2 regions of the Caballeronia sp. PC1 genome follow, and region 1 is predicted to be linked to the other one. Evidence: riboswitches for the same ligand, from Rfam matches in the RefSeq annotation. Region 1 holds a riboswitch; the other holds the start of a gene.

The links. Region 1 has a riboswitch for manganese ahead of mntP (manganese efflux pump MntP). Riboswitches for the same ligand answer to the same signal wherever they lie in the genome.
Region 2: it holds a riboswitch for manganese, as region 1 does, so the genes downstream of both, LY284_RS12095 (sodium:calcium antiporter) here and mntP (manganese efflux pump MntP) in region 1, are expected to answer to the same signal.

What each region holds. Positions count from the first base shown of each region.
Region 1 covers NZ_JAJUBH010000003.1:396,476-399,877, reverse strand. The annotation lists gene LY284_RS26435 (glucose/quinate/shikimate family membrane-bound PQQ-dependent dehydrogenase) at 1-614, shown strand, start outside; gene LY284_RS38790 (hypothetical protein) at 638-772, opposite strand; gene LY284_RS26430 (hypothetical protein) at 926-1,402, shown strand; gene LY284_RS26425 (ester cyclase) at 1,399-1,845, opposite strand; yybP-ykoY riboswitch at 1,945-2,115, shown strand; gene mntP (manganese efflux pump MntP) at 2,125-2,694, shown strand; gene alr (alanine racemase) at 2,816-3,402, shown strand, end outside.
Region 2 covers NZ_JAJUBH010000001.1:2,530,825-2,534,226, forward strand. The annotation lists gene LY284_RS12085 (tetratricopeptide repeat protein) at 1-126, opposite strand, end outside; gene LY284_RS12090 (hypothetical protein) at 225-428, opposite strand; gene LY284_RS12095 (sodium:calcium antiporter) at 455-1,465, opposite strand; yybP-ykoY riboswitch at 1,555-1,732, opposite strand; gene LY284_RS12100 (ABC transporter substrate-binding protein) at 1,913-3,402, shown strand, end outside.

The DNA of each region.
Region 1 (3,402 bases):
TTCCGGGCAATTTCGGCGTGTTCGACTGGGGCGGGATTTCCGTCGATCCGGTACGGCAGATTCTCATCGCGAATCCGGATTACATGGCGTTTGTGTCGAAGCTGATTCCGCGCGAGCAGATTCCGGAAAGCAATGGCGAGAAGAAGGGCAGCGAGACGAGCGGCATCAAGCTCGCGCGCGGCACGCCGTTCGGCTATGAGATCAGCGCGTTTCTTTCACCGCTCGGGATTCCGTGCCAGGCGCCGCCGTGGGGCTACATGGCGGGGGTGGATCTGCGCACGAACAAGATCGCCTGGATGCACAAGAACGGCACGATCCGCGACAGCGCGCCCCTGCCGATTCCCATGCCACTCGGGGTGCCGAGTCTCGGCGGGACGATGGTGACGGCGGGCGGCGTCGCATTCCTCACAGGCACGCTCGATCAATACGTGCGTGCCTACGATGTGCGCGACGGCAAGAAGCTGTGGGAGGCGCGTCTGCCGGCGGGCGGACAGGCCACGCCGATGAGCTATGCCGATGCGAGCGGCAAGCAGTACGTGCTCGTGACGGCGGGCGGTCATGGCTCGCTCGGCACGAAGGCGGGCGATTACGTGATCGCCTACACGTTGCAATGAAGCGCGGGGGCCTTCGTCGTGCTTTACGCGCGGCGGTAGGCTTCAGCCATCAGGGCGCTGACTTTCGCGCGTGCGGCCAGGGCGTCGCGCGCGGCGCTTTGCAGCTTGGCGGCGATGAACGAAACGAAAGCGATAGGGGTGGCGGCGATGATGCCCATGAGCGAACTCCTGACTAGGGTAACTAACTAGGTAATAACCCTAGGTTAGCATATTCGACGCATTGCAACAAATTCCTTTCGGGAAATGGACTATGCGCGCGGGCGAATCGTCGATGCGCTATATTTATGCATATATAGCGCATCGACCGTTTCATGCTGACGCAAACCATCGAATCCTCCAGCCGTGAGTCCGCCGGCGTCGGCTACGGCGCGACCATCATCACCGTCAAGGCGGCGCGCGATCACGAGCGCGCCGAATCGATACGCGATCTCGTCGATGCGCATCGGCGCTTGCACGGCAGCGTGCTGCGCTTTTTATCCCTTTTCGACGGTGGACGCGCCCGCATCGCGCGAAGCGCGCCGCAATCGCTCGAAGCGTTGGCCGGGCTGCTGGAAGAGAAAGCGCGGGCGGCGGGATTCGGCCGCATGCGTGAGCTGAGCGCGGCCGTGCAATCGGCGCGGGTGGCCGCCCGTCAGCGCGAGTTGCTTTTCTTCGACTCCTTCGGCACCGATACGCCCGCGTTGCGCGAGGCCGCGTGCGCGCTGGAGCGCCTCGACGCGACGCTCGTCGGACTATGCGTGGAGCATGTTCTGCGCGTGAACGCGAAAAGCGCCACGCGCCGCGGCTAGACCGGCGGATCGATCTTCTGCGGCACGGCGTCGAGTTGCCGGAACACGCTGAGCCAGTCTTCGAGATGCCAGGTCTTCGACACGCGGCCGTCGCGCAGTTCATGGAACGAATGGATCGCGAAGCGGATCGGCTTTTTTGTCGCGGCAATGCCCATCAGCGGGCCGGACTGTGTGCCGCTCACTTCCGCGCGCGTGCCCACGCGGTTGTCCTGCACCAGCATGTCGAGAATCTGGATGCGCATGTCGGGCAGCGCGCTCGCGAGATCTTTGAAGATGGGGATCATCTGATCGGGGCCATGCCGTTGTCCGGGCGGCTCGGGAAGGTATTCCCAGTCGGGCGTGACGGCCTCGCGCAAGAGCGCGACGTCCTGCGTGGCAAACGCGCGATAGAGACGCTCGACCGCTTCGCGCGCGGCCGGCTGGGTCAGATGGGCTGCCTGCATGGTGCCTCCTTGGAAACGGTGAGGGCGCGGCACTGCGGATTCACTCTATCCCAATGGGCCTGCGAGCGCAGGAACGGCCGCGCAGCCGTGTTAAGCTCACGTTTCTTCGCTGGGGAGTAGCCGGCTTTTCCGCACCGGAAAAGCGCTCATGTCAACACGCTCGGCCGTTCAGGTCGTGGCATGAGCAGCCGTCACAGGTTGGCAAGACCATCGACAGAATTCGCGACCGGTCGGGCGCGCGTTCTGTCGTTCCATCTTGCCCGACCAGAGCGCTACTCGATGAACCTCGCATCCACGATATTCCTTGCTTTCGCCATGTCCACCGACGCCTTCGCCGCCGCGGTCGGCAAGGGCGCGAGCCTGCACAAGCCCCGCATCGCGGAAGCGCTGAAGACCGGCGTGATCTTTGGCGTGATCGAAGCGCTGACGCCGCTCGCTGGCTGGGCGCTCGGCAAGGCGGCCGCGCAATACGTGACCGCCTGGGATCACTGGATCGCGTTCGGGCTGCTCGGCCTGCTCGGCGCGCGCATGATCCGCGAGGGCTTCGGCGCGCCGAGTCACGAGGAGGAAAAGCCCAACTCGCATTCGTTCTGGGTGCTGGCGCTGACGGGCTTTGCGACCAGCATCGATGCGATGGCGGTCGGCGCGGGCCTCGCGTTCATCGACGTCGATATCTTCTCGACCGCCGCGACCATCGGCTTCGCGACCATGCTGATGGTGACGATCGGCGTGATGGTCGGCAGGATCGTCGGCGCGACGATCGGCAAGCGCGCGGAGATTGCGGGCGGGGTGATGCTGATCGGCGTCGGCAGCGTCATTCTGGCCGAGCATCTCGGCTATCTGAGCTGACGGCGAAGGGCGGCGAATCAGGCGTATCGACTGAAAATTGGCGGAAAAATATTAACAACCACTGCCATTGAATCGATACGATCGGTCAATCCACTGCCTATTGACTGAAATACAGATCGCCATGCCACGTCCGATTTCCGCGCGCATCCATCTCGATGCCATTCGTCACAATCTCCGGGTCGTCAAACGCACCGCGCCGTCTTCGCGCGTGTGGTCCGTCATCAAGGCGAATGCGTACGGTCATGGCATCGAGCGCATCTATCCGGCGCTCGCGGAGGCCGACGGCATCGCGCTGCTCGATCTCGACGAAGCCGTGCGCGTGCGGGAACTGGGCTGGACGAAGCCCGTTCTGCTGCTCGAAGGCGTGTTCGAACCGAGGGATGTCGAGACGGCGGACCGGCATCGGCTGACCGTTACCGTGCATTGCGACGAGCAGCTTGCCATGCTCGAAGCCGCGCGGCCGCGCGAGCGCATCGATATCCAGTTGAAAATGAACTCCGGCATGAACCGGCTCGGCTTCCGGCCGGGCGAGTTCGAGCGCGCGTGGCGGCGCGCGTCGGCAATCGGGTCGATCGGCGCCATCGGTCTGATGAGCCATTTCGCGAACGCGGACGACGGCGCCATCGACTGGCAAATCGACGCATTCGACGCCGTCACGCGCGATCTGCCCGGCACGCGCTCGCTGGCCAATTCGGCGGCGGTGCTATG
Region 2 (3,402 bases), on a different contig from region 1:
TTCGGCGTCGCTGAATTCGCCGTTCTGGCGGTGCTGTTGCGCCGCTTCCAGAATGACGACGACATCCTGCTGGAATTGTTGTTCAGGCGTCGCGGCTTCCGCGCGCGGCAGATCGAGGCTGTTCATGGTGTGCTTGAGTTACCCGGAGCGTCCGCGCGAGTCGTCGCACGGCCTTCCCGAGTTCATTGAGCGGCAGCATTGCCGGTATCGGGCGAATTATCCGATCAGCGGCGCGGTTTCAAAGCGCGGAGATAAGGCGGGAAACCGCCCCAGTTTCGGCAAATGACGCTGCCTGCGGAAGCCCAAGGCGAGATCATGCGGCGCGTGTCTAAAGTTTTCTTTCTCCGCGCCGATAAACCAGCAAAGAACAACAACGCGCCGATCTGTCGGCGCGCTGCTTCGCTCTCAATGCCCGTTTCGACGGGCATTCTTCTTTCCAGCTTTCGGCGCGGCTTCAGCGCGTCAGGGTCAGCACGAGATACGCGCAGTACAGCACGCCATTCCCCAGCAGCGCCCACAGCACGACCCCATTCGCCTTCGCATTGCACCTGAGCCACGCCGCCGCCGCGAGCGTGATCAGCACGCCCGTCAGCACTTCGATGCGCGGCTCCCACGGCGTCAGCATGATGCCGATCGCCGGCAGCAGCGTCCCCTGAAAGACCATCGCGCCGGTAATGTTGCCGAACGCGAGCGTGTCCTTCCCCCTTCGCGCCCAGAGAATGCTGTTCACCTTCTCCGGCAGCTCGGTCGCAATCGGAATGATGATGAGCGACAGCAACAACGCCGAAATGCCCAGCGCCTGCGACACGCCCTCGACCCCGTGAATGAAGCCCTTCGCGCCGCCCACGAGCAGCGCGATACCCACCACGAACTGCAACATGATCGAGCCGAACGACGTCCGCAATCCGAGCCGCGACGCAAACAGCGCCTCGGGCGCTTCCGTGCCGTGCCCGCCCTCGACGAGCTGCGCCGAGGCCCTGAACGTCGCAATCACATACACGATGTAAAGCGCGACGAGACCGACCGCAAACATCGCGCGCACCTGCCACGCATGATGCGGCACGAACATCGCGGCGCAGGCGATCAGAAACGCGATCAGGAAAAAGTTGAGATCGCGCACGAAGCCGCTGCGCTCCGGCATGATCCGGCCGTGCAAGCCGCGCGACTTGAGAATCGCGACCGTCATCAGGCAGGTGGAAAGCGTGGCGAGCATGAGCGGCGCGCCGAGGATCGCGCCGACGCCGATTTCCTCGTTGACCGCACGGCTGGGCGTGCCGCCGAGCAACGCGATGATCGGCACGGTCGTCTCCGGCAAGGCCGTGCCGACCGCCGCGAACAGCGATCCGGTCACGCCTTCGGATATGCCGAGCCGCTCGCCGAGATGTTCGAGCGCGTTCGTGAAAAGCTCCGACGCGATCAGAATGATCACGAGCATGAGCGCAAGTTCGATAAAGAGCATCGTCATGCGGCGCCTCGCATCGAAAAAAGCGATGGGCGCGCAGGCGTGCGCGAACGACAGGAATGTTGTAGTTGTGGGGACACGGATGATTCCACGGCCGGACGTCGAGCGAACCACGATGCGCCACGCGCCGTCCGGCCAAGAACGACGTTGCGCATCGATGGTCTCGCCAAACCGGTCCGGTCGAACGCGCCACGGCAGCAGAGCCGAGGATGTTGACGCGTTCTCCTTCGCACGCGAAGGAAGGCTACTCCCCAAAGACGGCGCAAGTTTAGCCCGATGCGCCTCGTTTCGGCAAGCCGCGCGGGTGCGATTCGCGCGTCGCATAAGCGTATGCCGATCGAATCGTTGTCGCGGACGGATGCATTCGCTACCCTAGCCGCGCCGGGCGCGCCGCTTGCTGCGCATGCGCCACTTTATCCACGAACAAGAATGAAGATCACGGGAGATCTCATGCGTTTGAAAATTCTCGCCACGGCGACAGCGCTTGCATGCCTCGCCGCGCCGATGCTGGCGATGTCCAAGCCGCTCACGGTCTGCACCGAATCGAGCCCGGACGGCTTCGATGTCGTGCAGTTCAATTCGCTCGTGACGACGAACGCCTCCGCGGACGTCGTCTTCAACACGCTCGTCTCCTACGACGAAGCCGCGAAGAAAGTCGCGCCCTCGCTCGCCGAAAAGTGGGACGTGAGCGCCGACGGCCTGACTTACACCTTCCATCTGCGTCCGAACGTTCAGTTCCAGACGACCGACTACTTCAAGCCGACGCGGCCGCTTTCCGCCGACGATGTCGTCTTCACGTTCGAACGCATGCTGTCCGACAGCAATCCGTGGCACAAGATCGCGGGCGCGAGCGGCTTTCCGCACGCGCAGTCGATGGGCCTCGTGAAGCTCATCAAGGCCGTGACGAAAGTCGATGACCGCACCGTGAAATTCGAGCTGAACGAGCCGAACGCGACCTTCGTGCCGATCCTCACGATGGGCTTCGCATCGATCTACTCATCGGAATACGCGGACAAGCTGCTGAAGGCGAACCAGCAAACCGATCTGAACAGCAAGCCGATCGGCACCGGTCCGTTCGTGCTCAAGAGCTACACGAAGGATTCGATCATTCGCTACGACGTCAATCCGTCGTACTGGGGCACGAAACCGAAGGTCGATCGCCTGATCTACGCGATCACGCCCGATGCCGCCGTGCGCGCGCAGAAGATCAAGGCGGGCGAATGCCAGATTGCGCTGTCGCCGAAGCCGCAGGACGTCATCGACGCGAAGAAGGACACGTCGCTGAAAGTCAGCGAAGCGCCCGCGTTCATGACGGCGTTCGTCGCGCTCAACACGCAAAAGAAGCCGCTCGACAATCCGAAGGTGCGTCAGGCGATCAACATGGCGTTCGATCGCACGACGTATATGAAGACCGTGTTCGACAACACGGGCACGGCCGCCGTGAATCCGTACCCGCCGAATACGTGGAGCTACGACAAGAACATCGCGGCGTACAAGTATTCCGCGAATGACGCGAAGAAGCTGCTCGCCGACGCGGGCTTTCCAAATGGCTTCGACACGACCATCTGGGTGCGTCCGAACGGCAGCGTGCTCAATCCCAATCCGAAGGCCGGCGCGGAGTTGCTGCAGGCCGATCTCGCGAAGATCGGCGTGAAGGCGCAGGTGAAGATCATCGAATGGGGCGAGCTGATCAAAGAGGCGAAGCAAGGTCAGCACGACATGCTGTTCATGGGCTGGGCCGGCGACAACGGCGACCCGGACAACTACATGTCGCCGCTCTTCAGTTGCAACGCGGTGAAGTCGGGCATCAACTTCGCGCGCTTTTGCGATCCGCAACTCGACAAGCTCATTGCCGACGGCAAGGCCACCGCGGATGTCGCGCAACGCACGAAGGCGTATGTCGATGCACAGAAGATCATCCACGATCAGGCGCTGTGGAT